Regions from separate parts of the Pseudarthrobacter sp. S6 genome, predicted to be linked through region 2. Evidence: riboswitches for the same ligand, from Rfam matches in the RefSeq annotation. Region 2 holds a riboswitch; each other region holds the start of a gene.
The links. Region 2 has a riboswitch for thiamine pyrophosphate ahead of thiO (glycine oxidase ThiO). Riboswitches for the same ligand answer to the same signal wherever they lie in the genome.
Positions count from the first base shown of each region.

Region 1 (4,890 bases), 950 kb from region 2:
AAAGGAACGATGCGAGCTCGGCCCAGGTGTTGGCGTCCTGGCCGAACGTCGGCTCGTCCAGCACCAGCACACGCGGGTGGGCCGCCAGGACGGTGGCCACCGACAGGCGCCGCTTTTCGCCGCCGGACAGTGTGTACGGATTGGCTTCCACCAGGTGCGTCAGGCGCAGCCGTTCCAGCAGCTCTTCGACCCGCTCCTCGCCATGGCCCAGATGCCGCGGACCGAACATCAGTTCGTCCAGCACCCGGCCGGTAACGAACTGGTGCTCGGGCTCCTGGAACACGGTTCCGATGCGGGAAATCAGTTGGTGGGCTTTCCATTTGAACGGATCGATCCCGGCGCCCGCGGAAAGCTCGACGGCGGCAGCCACCTTCCCGGCCACCGGCGCCAGCAATCCGGCGAGCGTCAGCGCAAACGTTGACTTCCCGGCGCCGTTGGGCCCCGTGATGGTGAGTGCGTGGCCGGAACGGACCTGGGCTGTGATGCCCTGCTGCACCGGCACCGGTGGGATGGTCCGGAAGCCGCGGCGCCGCGGACGCTCACGGGAGACTGCCAGGTCCGCGGCGGCCAGCAGCAGCTCACCGGAGCCTGCGGACGCGCGGCTCCGGGTTGCCGGAACATACCCCGGCACCCAGACGCCCGCACCGATCAGCATGTCCCGTGCGTCCGCGAGCACCTGATCCGGCGGCCCGTCCAGGAGGACAGCGGATGTAGCGGCCAAACTTCCTGCGGAGCCCGCAGCGGAGCCCGGCTGGAGCACCACAATCCGGTCAACCAGGTCCTTCCAGACGGACACGCGGTGTTCCACCACAACGAGTGTGGCGCCGGTTTTGTCCAGGCAGCGGCCCACAGCGTCCCGGACTTCCAGCACGCCGGCGGGATCCAGGTTCGCGGTGGGCTCATCCAGCAGGATCAGCCCGGGCCGCATCGCGAGGATCCCGGCCAGCGCCAGACGCTGTTTCTGTCCGCCGGACAGAGCCGACGTCGGGTGGTCCAGCGGGAGCCCGGCGGCACCTGGCCCGCCGTCGGCGTCCACACCAGTGCCATTGGCGTTCAAAACAGCGCCGGCCCCGGTACTTCGCAGCCCGACGTCGTCGAGCGCTTCATGGACGCGCCGCCAGATCTCGTCCCGTGGAACGGCGAGGTTCTCGGCGCCGAAGGCGACGTCGTCACCCAGGCGCGACAGAACTACCTGCGTTTCGGGGTCTTGCTGCATCAGGCCTGAGCGGCCGCGCTGCCCGCGGGGAACCACCCCGTCGATCAGCAGCGAACCGGTTTCGTCGGCGTCGTCTCCTTCATCCCCCAGCACCCCCGCGAGCGCGTGCAGCAGCGTTGACTTGCCCGCGCCCGACGGGCCCAGCAGCAGCACCCGCTCGCCGGGAGCGATGTCGAGGTCGAGCCCATGGACGGCGGGGGCGGAACGGCCGGCATGCCGCCAGCCCCAGCCACGGGCGGATACCGTGGCGGGGCGCACTCCGGAAGCGACGGCGTCGGAAGCGGTCATCAGTTGAAGACGGGCTCCGACGCTGCCTTCCGGGACGCGAACGAGCTCAGCACACCGGTCTTGGCCAGGCCGCGCGTGGCGATCCAGGACAGCGCGCCCGCAATCACCGCGCCGGAGATGGTGCAGAACACGATGTAGGCGAGCTTGTCGCCCGGCTCGTAGGCGATATTCCAGCCCCACGGCAGAAACGAGTCGTTGAGGCCGCAGAACAGCCCCGCCCCGGCACCGGCAAGCAGAGCGGCGATGAGGTTGTATTTCTGGTGCAGGGAGGATTTGAACCGGAAGTTGCCGTACACCAGCAGGAAGAACACCAGTTCGGCGCCCAGGCCCTGGAGGAGTCCGGAGATCAGCACCGTGGCGCCGTACTGCGAGCCCATGATGAGTTCGCCGGTGGCGGCCACAGTTTCGCAGAAGAGCGCCGCGCCGGGTTTGCGGATGATGAGCATGCCCAGCACTGCCGGGATCATCCAGCCGCCGGCGATCAGGCCGGTCAGCGGGGGGTAAACGGCATTCATCGGTGCGGAAACGATGCCGGCGGCTTGGGACCACGCCCAGAAGATCACGCCGCCGGTGATGGCGATGAGCGCCGCCACCACGATGTCCACAACACGCCAGGTATTGCCGGTCTTTTTGAATGCTGCAGTTGTCATATTGTCCTCCTGAGGAACAGGAGGGGAAAGTGCCCCGGTAAGCGGCGCTGCCGCCGTTGCCGGACCCTTCGAGAACTCGACTCCCTTGCGCCGGTACTAACCGGATCAGGTTCGAGGGTCTGCGGCTGTCCGCACTCTCAGCGCCGGCCTGCGGGTCCCTGGCAATGCCAGTGATGTCCGACGGCGGCGCTCCCCTGTCGTAATAAATCTGCCCTGATGGGCGTGCTCCAGTTTACACCGCGGGCGGGGTAGATTGTGGGCCATGACTGCCAACAACCCGACTGTGACTGCGTTCAATCCCGATGCGACGGTGCCCCAGCCGGCGGGGCTGCTGGAGGCCCTGATCGCCCGCATCGAGGGCGAGGTCAGCGAGCTGCAGTTTCCCCATTTCACCAGGGATGATTCCCTCAACCTGGGGCTGCTGCTGGTGGAGCTCGGCAAATCGCGCCAGCTGCCTATCGCGATCGACATCACGAAGGGTGACCAGGTCCTTTTCCATGTTGCCCTGGACGGGGCCACCCCCGACAACGAGCACTGGATCCGGGCGAAGCAGCGCACCGCCGCCAGGTATGAGATCCCGTCGTTGCTGGTGGGCCTCCGCGGCCGGCTGCACGGCGGCCGGATCGAGGACCACGGCTGGTACGACGAAACCGTCTACGCGGCCCACGGCGGCTGCTTCCCGGTCTACGTCACCGGCGTGGGTGCCGTAGCCACGGTGACGGTCTCGGGCCTGCCCCAACAGCAGGACCATGATCTCGTGGTGGAGGCCCTGCGGGAGATTCTGGAGTCGATGCGGCCGGGTTAGGCTAAAGGCAGTCCCGGATCCGCTCACAAGGAGTTCAACGAATGAACCTGTTCATCAAGCTGCTCGGCACTGCAATCAGCCTCGGCGCCGGATTCGTCGGCACCAAGATGGTCAATACCGTGTGGGAAAAGTCCACGGGCCGGAAGCCTCCCACCGGCAAGGATGAAGACACCCCCACGAGCCTCCGCTCGGCGCTGACGTTCGCGCTTATTTCGGCCTCGGTCAGCACCATCATCCAGGTGCTGGCCAACCGCGGCACACAGCGGGCCATTACCCGCTTCGCCAAGTCCCAGGACATCGTCTAAGCGCACCACCAACCCATGAGTTTTTGTCCAGCTAAAGGCCTCCAACCGGCACTGACGCCGTGTTATCTGGACAAAAACTCGCGCGCGGGGCGGAACACTAGCATCGACGAATGAGGCTCAGCCCCGCCGGCCGCCGTCGTCCGCTTCATCCCGGGAGGAGTCATCCCGGGCGGATTGTGCCGCCTTCTGAACCACGGCGTCGAGTTCATCGGAGCTGAGCAGCTCGCGGTGCAGGTGCTTGGTGCGGTACCCGGCGCGGCCCACCATGTGGGCAGAAACCGGCACGGTCAGCAGCTGGAAAATCCAGGCCACGAGCAGCGCGGGCCACACCCACCAGGTGCGCATCTGCAGGCCGATGGCCGCAAGGAGCAGGAACAGCCCCAGCACCTGGGGCTTGGTGGCCGCGTGCATGCGGCTGAGCAGGTCCGGAAAGCGGAGCAGTCCGACGGCGGCGGCGAGGGACATGAGGGCACCCACCAGCAGGAACACCGCCGACACGGTATCGATGACGTTATCAACCACGCCGGCCTCAGGATTCATTGGCTTGCTCCCGACGGTCGGCCACAAAGCGCGCAACTGTCACTGACCCGATGAAGCCGACAATGGACAGCGCCACCAGCAGCATCAGGTTGTTCAGGTGCCGGTTGACGGCCATATCGATACACAGGGCCGCGCCGAGGATCGCAAGCAGGACGTCGGAGGCCAGCACCCTGTCCAGCAGCGACGGGCCGCGGGAGATCCTGATGATGGCTCCCGCCGCTGCCAGCGAAAGAATGACTGCCGTAACAGCCAGAACGGTCTGCATCATGCTGCGGCCTCCTGCCGGATTGCTTCGAGTTCTTCGCGGGAACCCATGATCCTGATCAGGTCCGCCTCGATCGAGCGGACTTCCCTGCGCAGGTTCGCGACCTCTTCCGGGCTGCTGACGTTGAGCCCGTGGAGGTACAAGGTGGACGTTGACCGGTCCACTTCCACCACCAGGGAGCCCGGGATCAGGGAGATCACATGCCCGGTGGCGGTGACCATGAGGTCCTGGTGGCTCCGCAACGGCACTGCGACGACGGAGCTGATGACCCGGGGGCCGCGGACAGCCGCCAAGTACATGACCTCAACGCTCGCTGCCGCCACCCTGCCCAGGAAACGCAGGGCAAATGGCACGGCGTGAAGAATGTTGAAGCGGCCGCTGACTTCTACCGGCGGCAGGTAGAACATCCGGGCCACGAGCACGGCCAGCAACGCGCCGAACAGCAGGTTGCCGGGGCTGAGGTCCTGCCACAGGGCGCCCCAGACGATCACCAGCCATACCAGCAGGGGCAGTTCCTGGCGCAGGGAAATCCGCCGGCGGCTCATTTGCCTCCTCCGTCTTTCAGGGCCATCGGGGGAACCTGCGTGTCCTCGCCCAGAACGGCCTGAATGTAGGCGGATCTGTCCAGCATTTCGTGGGCGGCCTGGTCCGAGACGGTGAACAACGGGCCGGCGAAGACCGTCAGTGACACGCCCAGCGCCACCAGGCCCAGCGTTGAACCCACCATGGTCCGGGGCAGCAGCGTGACGTTCTTGCGGCCGGCCCGGCTGCCGGTGTCCGAATCCTCGGGCGCGGCCAGCAAGACGGGGTCCGGGTGCTCG
Region 1 is NZ_CP189581.1:4,024,861-4,029,750, forward strand. Features, by position in the region: gene ACQCS0_RS19325 (ABC transporter ATP-binding protein) at 1-1,504, opposite strand, end outside; gene ACQCS0_RS19330 (ECF transporter S component) at 1,504-2,154, opposite strand; TPP riboswitch at 2,219-2,360, opposite strand; gene ACQCS0_RS19335 (heme-degrading domain-containing protein) at 2,417-2,959, shown strand; gene ACQCS0_RS19340 (DUF4235 domain-containing protein) at 3,001-3,264, shown strand; gene mnhG (monovalent cation/H(+) antiporter subunit G) at 3,382-3,804, opposite strand; gene ACQCS0_RS19350 (monovalent cation/H+ antiporter complex subunit F) at 3,794-4,072, opposite strand; gene ACQCS0_RS19355 (Na+/H+ antiporter subunit E) at 4,069-4,614, opposite strand; gene ACQCS0_RS19360 (Na+/H+ antiporter subunit D) at 4,611-4,890, opposite strand, start outside.
Region 1: linked by a shared signal. The riboswitch ahead of ACQCS0_RS19330 (ECF transporter S component) and the one ahead of thiO (glycine oxidase ThiO) in region 2 are both predicted to bind thiamine pyrophosphate.

Region 2 (4,890 bases):
ATACCGGCGTCGGCCAGGGATTCCACGATGTCGGCGCGGACGTTGAAGTCAGCGAAGGATTTTTCCTCAATCTCGTGCGGCTTCTCGTCCGAGATGATGGTTTCTTCGGGTTCGATCGTCTCGATGCCGGAGTCGTCAGTCAGGATCTGGTGGGTATGCAATTCACTCACAGGGGAGTTTCCTTATTCATTTGGGCATTGGCGCTGCCTGCTCAACGGGCCGGCCAACGTGGCCGTTCCGGAGCACGCTCTGGCGCGCAAGCAAATCCAGTGGAAGCCGATCGCGGGCTATCAAAATGCTGGCACTGGTGACCAACGGGTGCATCTCAAGATCGCGTAGGGGCGGGCTTGTTGAATTCAAAATCAAGGAAATCAACGACCGGGCATCCATATCTACTTCTTCAGTCTAGCCGCAAGGACCGGGAATCCCGGCTTTGGGCCGATCAGGCCGGGCACTGATGGTTCAGGCCAGCAGCTCAAAGTGGACCTCGCGCGCGGCAATATCGGAGGAGATCAGGCGGACCCGCACCTTTGTGCCCGATTGCAGGTCGCCGGCGCAGCGTGCCGTCACGGCGGGTTCGGCGATCTGGATGATCCCCGAGGGGCCGTTCCCGTTTTTCGCAGCCCCGTTTTTCGCAGCGCCGTTCCTGGCTCCGTTGCCGTTTTTCCCGTTACCGTTTCCGTTGTCCTTTTGTGGCTTGGAGCCGGAAATCACGATCGCTTCGAATTCCTGGCCCACATGGTTGACCAACAGCGCGGCCTCCACCGTGTCCAGCGCCATGCGTTCCATCCGCGATGCCAACTGGTCGGATCCGGCCATGATCTCCGGCAGGGACGGCAGGGCTTCCCGCGCCCAGTCCGGTACCGGCTTGCCGTTGCTCAAGGCTTCGCAGATTACCAGGACAAAGCGGTCGATAAGGCGCCGGAGCGGTGCTGTGGTGTGGGCATAGGCGGCGCCGATGGCGGACTGGACGGCGTCGTCCGGGACGGTGCCGTCAAACGCCGTGTAGCTGGCACCGCGGAACAGCATGCCAGCGGAGTGCAGGATGGCCAGTTGCCGGGGCACTGTCGGATCAAGGCTGCGGAGGTATTCGCCGTAGCTGATTTTGCCGTCCCACGGCTTGCCCAAGGCCTCGGTCTGGAGGCGGAAGTGGCGCAGGGAGCGCTCGTCCGGCGCCGGCATGGTGCGCAGGATGCCAACTTTTCCCGCCAACATGAGGTTCGCCGCCGACATTCCGGTCATCAGGGAAATCTGGGCGTTCCAGTCCTCCACCGGAAGCTGCGGTGCCGCGGCAATCCGGTAGCCGCCGTCGGGCAGTTGCACGATTTCCTGCTCGGGCATGTTCAGGCTGGCGCCGCCACGCTGCCGCTCCAGTTCAACCCGTTTGAGCCCCACTTCCTTCAGGAGCTGCAGCACGGGACCGGGCGTCCCGGCGTCGAGTTCGGCCTGGACTCCCTTGTAGCTCAGCTTGGCCCTGCTGCGGATGGTGGCCCTGCGGATACTCACCGTGGAGACCTGTGCGGTGTTGTCCAGCCCGAATTCCCACACGTAGGCGGAACAAAGCTGCCCGGCCAGGAGGCTGCCCGCTCCTTCGCTGATGACCTCAGGGTGCAGCGGGATCCGGCCGTCCGGGGCGTAGAACGTTTGGCCGCGGCGCCGGGTCTCTGCATCCAGCACGCCGCCGGGGCGGACAAAGGACGGCACATCAGCGATGGCATAGAGCACGCGGTAGCCAGCGTCCGCGCGCTCGATGTACAGCGCCTGGTCCAGGTCAGTGGAGGACGCCGGATCGATGGTGAGGAAGTCCACCTCTGTCAGGTCAGCGCCCGGCAACTCGTGTGCGGCCACCGCCGCTTCCGCGTCCCGGACCGCCTCCGCCGGGTAGGTTCCGGGAAGTTCCAGCTCGGTCCGCAGGGCGCTCAGTGCCGCCGCGAGCTCGTTGGTCTGCTCGTGGACATTGGGGGCCAACCGATGATGTGACACGAAAATCAGGTTAGCCCGATTTGCATGGATCGTGCACGCCCACGGTCCGCCACGCGGGGAATTGTCAGGATGCGCCTGCGTCCAGGGCCGCCACGAGTGCTGCAGCCGCCGCTGCGGGATCGGGGGCTTCGGTGATGGCACGCACCACCACAATCCTGCCGGCACCGGCCTCCACTACCTGCTCCACGTTGCCAAGATCGATGCCTCCGATGGCAAACCAGGGCAAGGTGGCCTGGGCGCCGCCGGCAGCGCGGACTGCTTCGGCAGCGTACCGCACCAGCTCAAGGCCGACACCGGCCCGGCCGGGCTTGGTGGGAGTGGCCCAGACCGGTCCGACGCAGAAGTAGTCCAGGCCGCGTTCGGACGTTAGCCCGCCGGACAGCCGGATGGCGCCTTCGATCTGTTCGGCGGTGTGCGTGGACAGCCCGACCGCTGTGGGTGCCCCAAGCAGGGCGCGGGCGGAAGCGACCGGCAGGTCTTGTTGCCCGATGTGGAAGACGGGGGCGCCGGACAGCATAGCGACATCTGCACGGTCATTGACGGCCCATAACTTTGCGTGGCGTTCGGCCGCGGCCTGAAGCACGGCCAGCAGCTCCAGCTCCTCCGCCGCCTCGATCGCCTTGTCGCGGAGCTGGATGATGTCGACGCCGCCGGCAAAAGCCGCGTCCACAAACTCGCCAAAGTCGCCGCGGTCACGGCGTGAGTCGGTGCAGAGGTACAGCCGGGCGCTGTGCGGGAGGCCCGGGCCTATGCCGCCGGTGGGATCTGTTGAGATCAAGGATTCGGGTGTGGAAGAGCTGGCTGAGGGCGTGCCTGCAGCGGCGAAGGATTGCGAGTTCATGGAAACCAGCCTAATTCCCCTAAACTGGGCAGGTACTGCGGGAGCCCGTTGCAGCCGTCACAAAGCGGCCGGGCTGAGAGGGCGTCAGAGCCGACCGCTTGACCTGATCCGGCTAGTACCGGCGTAGGGAAGGAACCATATGCCCCCCGCAATAAGCAGCCCGCCTGAGACTGCATCATTCCGACCGGACCCGGTGCTGCACGCCGACGTGGCGGTCATCGGCGGTGGAGTCATCGGCCACGCCATAGCCTGGGAGGCCCGGCGGTCCGGCCGTTCCGTTGTGCTGATCGATGACGCGCCCGGGAGAGGCGCCAGCTGGGCAGCCGCCGGCATGCTGGCACCTGTAAGCGAACTCCACTATCAGGAGGAAGACCTCCTGGAGCTGATGCTTGCATCCTCCGGCCTGTGGCCCGGTTTCGCGGCAGACCTCGCCCTGGCAGGGGCTGGCGAGACCGGATACCTGACGACGCCGACCCTCGCCATCGGCGCGGACGCCGCGGACCGCAGGGCGCTGATGGACCTCCGGGCCGTACAGCAGGCCAGCGGCCTGGTGGTGGAACCCCTGACTGTCCGTGAGGCCAGGTCCTGGGAATCCCTGCTCAGCCCGGCCATCTCCTGTGCCCTGGACATCCCCGCAGACCACCAGGTGGATCCACGGAAGCTGGTGGCGTGCCTCCAGGAAGTCCTGGCCGTCCACGAACCGGGAGCAGAAACCGCCGTGGCCGGTGCCCGCGGGGGATTCGCCGTTGACCAGCGGGCCGCCGCCGTTCTTTGGGAGGACGGACGCATCTGCGGCGTGGTGCTCGCTGACGGCGGAACTGTCCACGCCGGGGAGACGATTGTGGCCAACGGATTGGCGGCGGGGTCGCTGGAAGGCCTGCCTGCTGGGCTGCACCTGCCCCTGCGACCCGTCTACGGTGACATCCTGCGCCTTGCTGTTCCGGAGCACCTGCGTCCGCTCCTCACCTCGACAGTCCGCGGAATAGTCCATGGTGTGCCGGTCTACATCGTTCCCAGAGGGGACGGCACGGTGGTGATCGGGGCGACGCAACGGGAGGACGCGCTCGCCGGGACAGGCGATGGTGCTGTCTCGGCCGGCGGCGTCTACCAGTTGCTGCGTGACGCCCAGGTCCTGGTGCCGGCCGTCTCGGAGCTTGAACTCCTGGAATGCACGGCACGGGCAAGGCCGGCGACCCCGGACAACGCGCCGCTCCTGGGCCGCGTACCGGTTTCCGCACCAGGAACAGGAAACCAGGAGAGCATGGAGAACATTGCCGGACTGATTATTGCCACCGGGTTCTTCCGTCACGGAGTGCTCCTTGCTCCGGCGGCGGCAGCGATCTGCCGGGAATTGCTCGACGGCCGGACGGATCCTCGTTGGGGGGCGCTCAACCCGGCCCGCTTTTCAAGACAGCACCGCACAACCGGCACACAGTCCACACCCAAGGACATCAGCAACATGAAGGACCTCGACCCTCAGAAGGAATCAGCATGAACATCACCCTCAACGGCTCGCGCCATTCCGTGGCGGACGAAGCCTCCATCACCACCCTTATCAGTCAGATCACAGGCCGCCCCCTCGCAGCCAACGGTCAGGCGACAGACGGGCAGAAACTCGGCGTCGCCGTCGCCCATAACTCCGAAGTAGTACCCCGCAGCCAGTGGTTCGTCACGGCGCTCGCCGAAGGTGACGACGTCGAACTGGTCACAGCAGTCCAGGGAGGCTGACACCATGACAGTAACCAGCAACATCAGCTCACAGAACCTGCCCGAAGCCGCTGACGGGCTGATGATCGACGGCGTCGAGCTCGGCTCCCGCCTCATCATGGGCACCGGGGGAGCCCCGAGCCTCGACGGGCTGGGCGCTGCCCTGCTGGCGTCCGGAACCGAACTGACCACCGTGGCCATGAGGCGCTATTCGCCGGCCGAATCGGGGTCCCTTTTCCAGCTCCTGGTGGACCACGGGATCCGGATCCTGCCCAACACTGCAGGCTGCTTCACCGCCCGGGACGCGGTTATGACGGCGGAACTCGCCCGCGAAGCGCTGGAAACCGACTGGCTCAAGC
Region 2 is NZ_CP189581.1:3,072,224-3,077,113, reverse strand. Features, by position in the region: gene ACQCS0_RS14630 (DEAD/DEAH box helicase) at 1-170, opposite strand, end outside; gene ACQCS0_RS14625 (RNB domain-containing ribonuclease) at 463-1,983, opposite strand; gene thiE (thiamine phosphate synthase) at 2,048-2,824, opposite strand; TPP riboswitch at 2,852-2,971, shown strand; gene thiO (glycine oxidase ThiO) at 2,964-4,319, shown strand; gene thiS (sulfur carrier protein ThiS) at 4,316-4,552, shown strand; gene ACQCS0_RS14605 (thiazole synthase) at 4,557-4,890, shown strand, end outside.

Region 3 (4,890 bases), 410 kb from region 2:
CGGCCGCAACGCCGTCCTTTATGCCGGTGAAGTGAACTGGGAAGCCGTTAACCTCGAAGGCAAGCAGCGCCGGATCGAAAACGCGCTCAAGTCCGGCGACACCGTCCTGGTCCAGGTCACCAAGGATCCCGTGGGCCACAAGGGTGCACGCCTGACCAGCCAGATCTCGCTGCCCGGCCGCTACCTCGTCTACGTGCCCGGCGGCTCCATGACCGGCATCTCCCGCAAACTGCCCGACGTCGAGCGCAACCGGCTCAAGCGCATCCTCAAGGACCGCCTCCCCGAGCACGCCGGGGTAATTGTTCGCACCGCTGCCGAAGGCGCCTCGGAAGAGGAGCTCACGCACGACATCAACAGGCTGCGCGCGCAGTGGGAGGGCATCGAAAGCCAGTCCACGTCGACCAAGATCCTCGCGCCCGAGCTCCTCTACGGCGAACCGGACCTCACCATCAAGGTGGTCCGTGACGTCTTCAACGAGGACTTCTCCAAGCTTATTGTCTCGGGTGAAGAGGCCTGGGACACCATCGAGGCCTACGTCACGTACGTTGCCCCGGACCTCGTGGGCCGCCTGGAAAAGTGGACCAAGGACCAGGATATCTTCGCCGCGTGGCGGATCGACGAGCAGATCCACAAGGCCCTGGAACGTAAGGTCTTCCTGCCTTCGGGCGGCTCGCTGGTCATTGACCGCACCGAAGCCATGACCGTAGTGGACGTCAACACCGGCAAGTTCACCGGCAGCGGTGGCAACCTCGAAGAAACCGTCACCAAGAACAACCTCGAGGCAGCTGAAGAAGTGGTCCGGCAGCTCCGGCTACGGGACATCGGCGGCATCATCGTCATCGACTTCATAGACATGGTCCTGGAATCCAACCGGGACCTGGTTCTTCGCCGCATGGTGGAGTGCCTGGGCCGTGACCGGACCAAGCACCAGGTTGCAGAAGTGACGTCGCTGGGCCTCGTGCAGATGACGCGAAAGCGCATGGGTACCGGACTCCTGGAAGTCTTCGGGGAGCAGTGCGAATCCTGTGCAGGCCGCGGAATCGTCACCCACGACGACCCCGTAGAGCACCGCCGCGCCAATACCGTAGCCGCTGAGCACCATGTGCACCACGTGCAGCGGGTGGACAGCCGGCAGGAACCGCGCATCAACGATCAGCATGGTGACAGCATGCGCGCTGACACCATGCGCACCGACAGCCAGCGCCCGGACAGCCAGCGCTCGGACAGCCAGCCGGGTGGCCGCACTGACCGGAAGCGCCGCCGCGGACGTGGCGGCCAGCAACTGGAAACGGCACCGGCAGCGCCGGTGCAGATCCACACGGTCCACCCGGAACCCAGTGACGCCGAGCGCCACGCCAAGGCCGAGGCCACGCGGGCCGCGCTTGCGAACATTGCGGCCGCAGCCCACGCTGCGCACGTGCACGACGACGAAGTGGCTCGCGCATCAGCTGCGGCGGGACAAGCTCCGGCTGCACCAGTGCCGGCTTCGCGGCCCGAGATGGACTCCAATGGCCGTCCGGCCGCTGTGCTGACGTTCGGCGGCGAGCAGGTGGTGCTGCCGTTCGTGGCCCATCACGAGGACCAGCCGCACGCACCGGCCCTGACGCTTGACCGCCTCGCGGAGGCCTTCGCCCACCTTGGCGAGCCAGCCCCTGTCGTGGAAAACGAGCCGTCCGCAGTCCAGGCAGCTGCAAGCCAACCGGGCGAACCTGCCCGTCAGCACCAGCCGGCAGTGGCGGAGGAGGATTACTCCGACCACACCGAGGCGCCCCTCGCCCGCCGTCCCCGGCGGAACCGGAGCGCCAGCCGTGCCCAGGGCGCAGCCAACGCCACGTCTGTGGAGCATCACGAAGCCGGTCCGGCGGCTGCCGCTGGACACTCCCACGCCGCCAAGGCCCCGGAGTCCGTCAAGGTGGCTGAGAAGCCTGCGGCCATCAACGCGCCTATCATCCTCGGTGTTGGGGTTCCGGCCTCGGAGCTCTAACGAAGCAGCAGGGCAAGCCTCTACAACGGCGCCCGGACGTGTCTGTGAATCACAGGCTGCGTCCGGGCGTCCTGCGTTAAATCCCGAGGGACGCTAGGCTGGTGACTGACACGGGGTGCCGCGCAGAGAGCCGGCTGAGATCCACACCCGTTGAACCTGTCCGGCTAGCACCGGCGAAGGGATGTCTCCTTTGGCTTCAAGTTCTGTCCTTCCTCCTGCAACGCCCGCGGCGGTTCTGCCGGATATCTCAGCAAACCAGGGTGAGGTCCGGCCTGCGCCAGGCCGGTCTGGCAACGTCCAGGTGCTGCGTGACGTCCCGCGGGTGCTGTCCATTGCCGGATCGGACCCGTCAGGCGGCGCGGGCGTCCAGGCCGACCTCAAAAGCATTGCGGCTCTTGGCGGCTACGGCATGGCGGCCATCACTGCACTGACAGTCCAGAACACCCAGGGGGTGCAGGCGGTTCACGTGCCGCCGGCATCCTTCCTGGGCCAGCAGCTGGACGCCATCAGCGACGACATCACCATCGATGCGGTCAAGATCGGCATGCTCGGCGATGCTGCGGTGATTGGCGTGGTCCGGGACTGGCTGGAAAAGGCGCGTCCCGCCGTCGTCGTTCTCGATCCGGTGATGGTGGCCACGAGCGGTGACCGGCTGCTGCAGGAGTCTGCCGAGGCAGCTCTGCGGGAGCTGCTCCCGCTCGCTGACCTGATCACCCCCAACCTGGCCGAATTGGCCATCCTGGTGGGGGAGCCGCAGGCGCGGGACTGGCCTGATGCGCTCGGACAGGGGCAGCGGTTGTCCGCCGCGGCCGGTGCCACGGTCCTGGTCAAGGGCGGCCATCTCGACGGCGGTGCGTGCCCGGATGCCCTGGTCAACGCCGCCGGGCTGCTCGCCCAGGAGGTAGTGGAAGTGAGCGGTGACAGGATCCCAACCCGCAACAGCCACGGCACCGGCTGCTCGTTGTCGTCGGCTATGGCTACGGCCCAGGCCAGGCTGGGGAACTGGGAATCCGCGCTACGGCAAGTGAAGCCTTGGCTGGTCGGCGCACTGCAGGCCGCTGATCAGCTGGAGGTGGGCGGTGGCCACGGCCCCATCAACCACTTCCACCACATGAAACAGGTTCCGGCAGCCGGCGAATTCGCCCAGACGCTCCAGCGGGCGTCGGCGCCGGATCTTGCGGCCATCTACGGGCTGGATTTCATCCGCGACCTGGCGGGCGGCACGTTGGCTGAGGAAGAGTTCGGCTACTACCTTGCGCAGGACGCCATCTACCTGAACGGCTATTCGCGGGTCCTGGCCCGGGCCAGTGCGCTGGCGCCCACGGAAGCCGCGCAGACGTTCTGGGCAAAGTCTGCCCGGCAATGCCTTGAGGTCGAATCCGAGCTGCACCGCACGTGGCTGAGCACCAGGACGGTGGACTCCGCCCTTGGCCCAGTCACCAAGTCCTACGTGGACCACCTGCTGGCAGCCTCGGCCTCCGGCAGCTACGCGGTCCTCGTCGCTGCGGTGCTGCCGTGCTTCTGGTTGTACGCCGAGGTGGGACAGACCCTCCACGCGGAGTTCCTGGCCGCCGGTGCACCGAAGGAACACCCCTATGCCGACTGGCTGCGGGCCTACGCTGACGAGGACTTCGCGCAGGCCACCCGCGACGCCATCGCCTTGGCTGACGAGGCCGGCCGGAGCGCTTCCGCGGATGAACGTGCGGCGATGCTCGTGGCGTTCAGGCAGTCGTGCCGGTTCGAAGTGGAATTCTTCGACGCGCCGCGAATTCATTCCTGACAGTCAAGGGCCCGCGTGGCCTGTACGATAGTCAGGCACGGTTTCGGATTGTCAGTGCAGTACCTGCTTATGGGTCCTAGCACAGACAACCGACCGTAACCAGCCTCATTTGCGGCCGAAGGCAAAATTAGCGTATTCTAGATCTTCGGTGCTTACGCCAACACTTGGGTTACGACCCCACGGCGTTGAGGCACAGCGAGAACCCGGCCGATTATTGAATCGGGTTCAGCACGCAAATTTAGTAATAAACGTCGAGAGAAGTGAGTTCCCAAGTGGTGTACGCGATTGTCCGCGCAGGCGGCCGCCAAGAGAAGGTTTCCGTTGGAGACTTCGTTACCCTGAACCGCGTCCCCGGTGGAGCCGGCAGCACTTTTGAGTTGCCCGCACTGCTCCTGGTAGACGGTGACAAAGTCACCTCTGCTGCTGCGGACCTGGCCAAGGTAACGGTTACGGCTGAGATCCTCGAAGACCTCCGTGGTCCGAAGATCGTCATCCAGAAGTTCAAGAACAAGACCGGTTACAAGAAGCGCCAGGGTCACCGTCAGGAATTGACCAAGGTCAAGATCACGGGTATCAAGTAACTCTTCGTTACTGTTCAGGTTCTTCAGCAGATTCCCCAGAATTTAAAGGCAGGCATTTCAAATGGCACATAAAAAAGGCGCGAGTTCCACTCGCAACGGTCGTGACTCCAACGCCCAGTACCTCGGCGTCAAGCGCTTCGGTGGTCAGGTAGTTTCCGCAGGCGAGATCATTGTCCGCCAGCGTGGCACCCACTTCCACCCGGGCGCTGGCGTTGGCCGTGGCGGCGACGACACACTGTTCGCACTGGCACCGGGAGCCGTCCAGTTCGGCACACGCCGCGGTCGCCGCGTTGTCAACATCGTTGCTGCTGCAGCTGCAGAGTAACAAATAGTTCTGAAACGGTGGAGCGGGCCATTTGGTCCGCTCCACTATTCTTTTAACCGCATTACAATCATCTTGGCGCCCTTGGGCGTCCGGAAACAGCACTGAGGAGATCCACGTGGCGAGCTTTGTAGACCGGGTAGTACTGCACGTATCCGGCGGTACCGGCGGCCACGGCTGTGTCTCTGTTCACCGGGAGAAGTTCAAGCCCCTGGGCGGTCCC
Region 3 is NZ_CP189581.1:2,666,731-2,671,620, reverse strand. Features, by position in the region: gene ACQCS0_RS12765 (Rne/Rng family ribonuclease) at 1-1,984, shown strand, start outside; TPP riboswitch at 2,086-2,183, shown strand; gene thiD (bifunctional hydroxymethylpyrimidine kinase/phosphomethylpyrimidine kinase) at 2,166-3,764, shown strand; gene rplU (50S ribosomal protein L21) at 4,037-4,345, shown strand; gene rpmA (50S ribosomal protein L27) at 4,407-4,670, shown strand; gene obgE (GTPase ObgE) at 4,786-4,890, shown strand, end outside.
Region 3: linked by a shared signal. The riboswitch ahead of thiD (bifunctional hydroxymethylpyrimidine kinase/phosphomethylpyrimidine kinase) and the one ahead of thiO (glycine oxidase ThiO) in region 2 are both predicted to bind thiamine pyrophosphate.

Region 4 (4,890 bases), 320 kb from region 2:
GATGCCCGGCATGGGCGGCCCCGGCAGCGCGCGGAAGGGCGGCAAGAACGCCCCGAAGAAGAAGGCCCGCTCAGGCAACCCTGCCAAGGCTGCCCAGGAGCTCAAGGACGCCGAAGCCCGTCGGGCCGGCGCGGCGAAAGCTCTCCCCACGGGGGCGTCGTTCGGCCAGCAGGGTGGCGACTTCGACCCTTCGCAGTTGAACCTGCCCAAGGGATTCGACAAGTTCCTCGGCAAGTAACCACCCCGCCGGGCCGGGTAGCTGCAGGTGTTGTGTTGAGCACTCACGCCGACACATACTGCTGCCCAATCGGGATGTCGGCGCCGTGGAATAGGGTTGGGTCATGTTCAAACAGCGGGTAGTGTTCGTGCACGGCGCCGGACCTTTCGGTGCGGCGGCGTGGACGCGTCAGCACGGGATGGCGCTGACGTACGACGCCCTGTTCCTGCGGCGGCACGGCTTTGACCCCGTTGCTGAGCCCCTGGAGTCCTCGTTCGCCGAAGACACCGCCATCATCCTGAGCTCTCTGGCCGATGACGGCCGCGGTGCCGCCGGCGGCCATGTTGTGGCCCACGCCGAGGGTGCCATTGCGGCCATGATGGCCGCCGTCGATCGCCCCGATCTGGTGTTTTCCCTGACGCTGATTGAACCGGCGTGCTTGTCTCTGACCGCCGAACAGCCGGCCACGTCTGCTCACAGGGCGCTGATGCAACCGCTGTTCGATGCCCGGCACCAACTCAGTGATGATGATTTCCAGCGTGAGTTCGTGCGGAGAATGTTCGCGGCAGACCTGCAGGAGCCCGCCACGCCGGAGGAAAAACGGTCGGCGCGCCGGCTCCGGTTGCAGGCGCCGTCCTGGGAGGCCCCGCTGCATATTGTTCCGGGCGTCCCCACCATGGTCCTGACGGGCGGCTGGGAACCGCTCTACGAGGAGATCGCCGGATATCTGCAGGAAACCGGTGCCCTGCACCGCATTGCTGCGGGAGGACACCGGCCCCAGGACTCTGTCGAAGGTGACCGTGCCATCCGGTCGTTCATCGCCGCCGTAGGCAGGTCACGCTCGGTTCAGGCTTCCTGAGCCGTCAGCTCCCGGCCGGAATCCGAAGCTCCGGGAGGTAGACCTTCCCGCCGGCGGCCAGGAACTCCGCACTCTTTTCGCGCATCCCGCTGTAGGCCTCGGCGATGGCCGCCTGCGAATCTGCGGAACCGTATTCGTCCCTGATGTCCTGGCTGATCTTCATGGAGCAGAACTTCGGGCCGCACATGGAACAGAAGTGTGCGGTTTTGGCCGGTTCGGCGGGCAGAGTCTCGTCATGGAAGGCCTCCGCCGTGACGGGGTCCAGGGACAGCGCGAACTGGTCGCGCCAGCGGAACTCGAACCGGGCCTTGGACAGGGCGTCGTCCCGTTCATGGGCGCCGGGGTGGCCCTTGGCGAGGTCGGCTGCATGGGCGGCGATCTTGTAGGTGATCACCCCGGTCTTCACGTCGTCCTTGTTCGGCAGGCCAAGGTGCTCCTTGGGCGTGACGTAACAAAGCATGGCGGTGCCGTACCGGGCGATTTCGGTGGCGCCGATGGCGGACGTGATGTGGTCGTAGCCCGGGGCAATGTCCGTGACCAGCGGCCCCAGTGTGTAGAACGGGGCGCCCTTGCAGAGCTCCTGCTGGCGTTCCACGTTCTCGCGCACCAGGTGGAACGGGACATGCCCGGGACCCTCCACCATGACCTGCACATCGAATTCCCACGCCCGCTGCGTAAGCTCCGCGAGCGTGTCCAGCTCCGCAAACTGGGCGGCATCGTTGGCGTCCGCGGTGGCTCCCGGGCGCAGTCCGTCGCCCAGGGAGAACGCGACGTCGTACTTGGCGAAGATCTCGCACAGCTCGTCGAAGTGCGTGTAGAGGAAGTTTTCCTGGTGGTGGGCCAGGCACCAGCCCGCCATGATCGCACCGCCCCTTGAGACGATGCCGGTGACGCGGTTGGCCGTCAGCGGCACGTAACGCAGCAGCACACCGGCGTGGATAGTCATGTAGTCCACGCCCTGCTCGCACTGCTCAATGACGGTGTCCCGGAAGATTTCCCACGTCAGTGCGTTGGCCTCGCCATTGACCTTCTCCAAGGCCTGGTAGATGGGCACCGTGCCGATGGGCACGGGGGAGTTGCGGATGAGCCATTCCCGCGTGGTGTGGATGTCATCGCCGGTGGAGAGGTCCATCACCGTATCGGCGCCCCACTGGGTGGCCCACTGGAGTTTGTCCACTTCCTCGGCAATGGAGCTGGTCACCGCGGAGTTGCCGATATTTGCGTTGATCTTGACCAGGAACGCCTTGCCGATAATCATCGGTTCGGATTCCGGGTGGTTGATGTTGTTGGGGATGATGGCGCGGCCGGCAGCGACTTCGCTTCGGACAAGCTCCACGTCGCAGTTCTCGCGAAGGGCAACGAACTGCATCTCCGTGGTCACCACACCCTGCCGTGCGTAGTGCATCTGGGTGACGTTCCGGCCGTCGACGGCGCGGCGGGGCACCGGCTGTGCCCCCTTCCACTCCGCAGAGGCTGCGCCGCGCCGCACGGCCGACTTGCCGTCGTCGAGCAGGTTCCGTTCCCGTCCGCTGTAGGGCTCGGTGTCGCCGCGGGCGGTGATCCACTCCGAGCGGAACGGGTTAAGGCCCACCACCGGATCGCTGCCCGGCCCGGCCGTGCGGTAGGTCCGGAAAGGCCCGTTCGCCGAGCCGTTCGGCGACGGTTCCAGTGCGATCTCGGTCACGGGAACCCGGATTCCGGTGGCGTCATCAGTGATGAACGCCAGTGAGTGGGACTTCAGTGACTGGGTTTCAGGCTGGAACGTTTGATCCTGGTCGGCGTCAGTTTGGGCAGGGATCAGCTGTGTTTCTTGTGTATTCAATGAATACTCACTTCCTTCGCCGGCATTACCCGGACAGGTTCAACGGTCGCAGGCAGCGTCAGCCCGATCTCAGCCCTTACAAGGGCTCCCGTGTGGTCAACTCGAAACTACCACAGGCCGAGGGCGGCCAGGTGACGGCAATCACGGGACCGGGGTCGCAATCTGCCCCTCCAACCACTTGAATTAAATTGAAGCTTCAAGTAAATTAGTGGCATGGCCGCCTTCGCCCCGAAGGCCAACGGACCGGGAGCGTTCAATGACTGCAGAAGCCACCAGCCGGGATCTCCTTCCCGCCGACCTCTCCATGGGCACCGTCATGCTCAAGGTGGGCGACATGAAGCTGATGACCGACTATTACCAGCGCGCACTCGGCCTGGAGGTTGTGGCCGAAGAGGACGGCGGCGTCTACCTTGGCCGCCTTCAACGCCCGCTCGTCCATCTCGCGGCCGCCCCTTCGCTGATCCTTCCTGGCAGGGGAGAGGCCGGGCTGTTCCACACCGCGCTGCTCTTTGACAACCAGGCATCGCTGGCTGCCACGGTGGCCTCTGCGGCCCAATACGAACCCCGGTCTTTCACCGGCAGCGCCGACCACCTCGTCAGCGAGGCCTTCTACTTCAATGACCCCGAAGGCAACGGCATCGAACTGTACTGGGACAGACCCCGCGAAAACTGGTCCTGGAATGGGAAGGCTGTAGTGATGGACAGCCGGGCACTGCCGCCGCAGCGCTACCTCGAGCAGCACCTGACCCAGGAATCCGTGGCCGGCCAGCGGGCTAGCGAAGCCGGCGTGGGCCACGTCCACCTCCAGGTGGGCGACGTCCAGTCAGCGCACGATTTCTACGTGGGCACGCTGGGCTTCGAAAAGACCGCCGGCTGGCACGGGCAGGCGCTGTTTGTCTCGGCGGGCGGGTATCACCACCACATGGCCATGAACGTCTGGAACAGCCGCGGAGCCGGTCCCCGCAGGGACACCCTGGGCCTGGGCGAAGTGCTCATCGAGGTCCCTTCCGGGGATGACGTCGGAGCGCTCGCCGACCGCCTGATGGTCGCCGGTGTAGCCTCGCACCACACGGGCGCCGTGCTTCGCTTCGAGGACCCGTGGCGCAACAATATCCGTGTCGCCGTCCGCTGAGTGCGGATGCCAAAAGAGCGGCCTGCCTTGTACTAGGCTGATTCTGAACGGACGGGGCGGCACCTGATGCAGCCCTTCCGGGCCGCACCGTCGACGGAATAAGGGCTGTTCCCATGGGCTTCACTGAAATTTTTGTTTCCACTCACGATGCCGCGCTGAAGCGGGCCGTCGTCCTGGATGCGGGCGGCTCCCCGGCGGGCGAGGGTCTGCGGATTCCCGGAATCAGCGATTTCGAAATCGAGCAGCTCGGCGATCTTGCCGGTGCTGCGGTGCACGCCGGCGGCGCGGACTATGAACTGGCCATGGTGGACGTGGCGAGTGATTCCCTTCTCGGGGTTCCGCCGGCCATGGTGCGTGCGCTGGCCGACCTGCTCAGTTATGAGACTGAGGGGGAGGGTAATGTCCTGGATGACGTCGCTGAAAAGTGGGCCGCCCAGGATGACATGCCCTTCGGCGTGGCCGAGGCCCGGACGTACGTCAAGAAGGTCGCCGAGCTGGCGAACTCGATCGATGACGCCGCGCGCACCGGTGTCTACGTCTGGTCGTCGTAGGCCGGCCGTGGCCCGCCGGGTCCGACCGGCTGCCCCATCCCGACGTGTCAAGTCGAAATCCGGCCGCTGATCTGGCACAATAAACAGGTACTCGATCTGCGTGGCCCCTCTCTCCGCGTCCGGATCCTGTCCTTTGAACCCTCAAGTATGGCCCGCCCCACGGGTGCAGAACGTCGGTTTACCCCTTTTCTGAAACAGGAGTGACCACAAAAGTGGCCGTAAAGATTCGCCTTAAGCGCTTTGGCAAGATGCGCGCACCGTACTACCGCATCGTCGTCATGGACGCACGCTCCAAGCGTGACGGCCGTG
Region 4 is NZ_CP189581.1:2,751,235-2,756,124, reverse strand. Features, by position in the region: gene ffh (signal recognition particle protein) at 1-238, shown strand, start outside; gene ACQCS0_RS13195 (alpha/beta hydrolase) at 342-1,076, shown strand; gene thiC (phosphomethylpyrimidine synthase ThiC) at 1,081-2,898, opposite strand; TPP riboswitch at 2,893-3,000, opposite strand; gene ACQCS0_RS13185 (VOC family protein) at 3,155-4,030, shown strand; gene ACQCS0_RS13180 (hypothetical protein) at 4,144-4,581, shown strand; gene rpsP (30S ribosomal protein S16) at 4,794-4,890, shown strand, end outside.
Region 4: linked by a shared signal. The riboswitch ahead of thiC (phosphomethylpyrimidine synthase ThiC) and the one ahead of thiO (glycine oxidase ThiO) in region 2 are both predicted to bind thiamine pyrophosphate.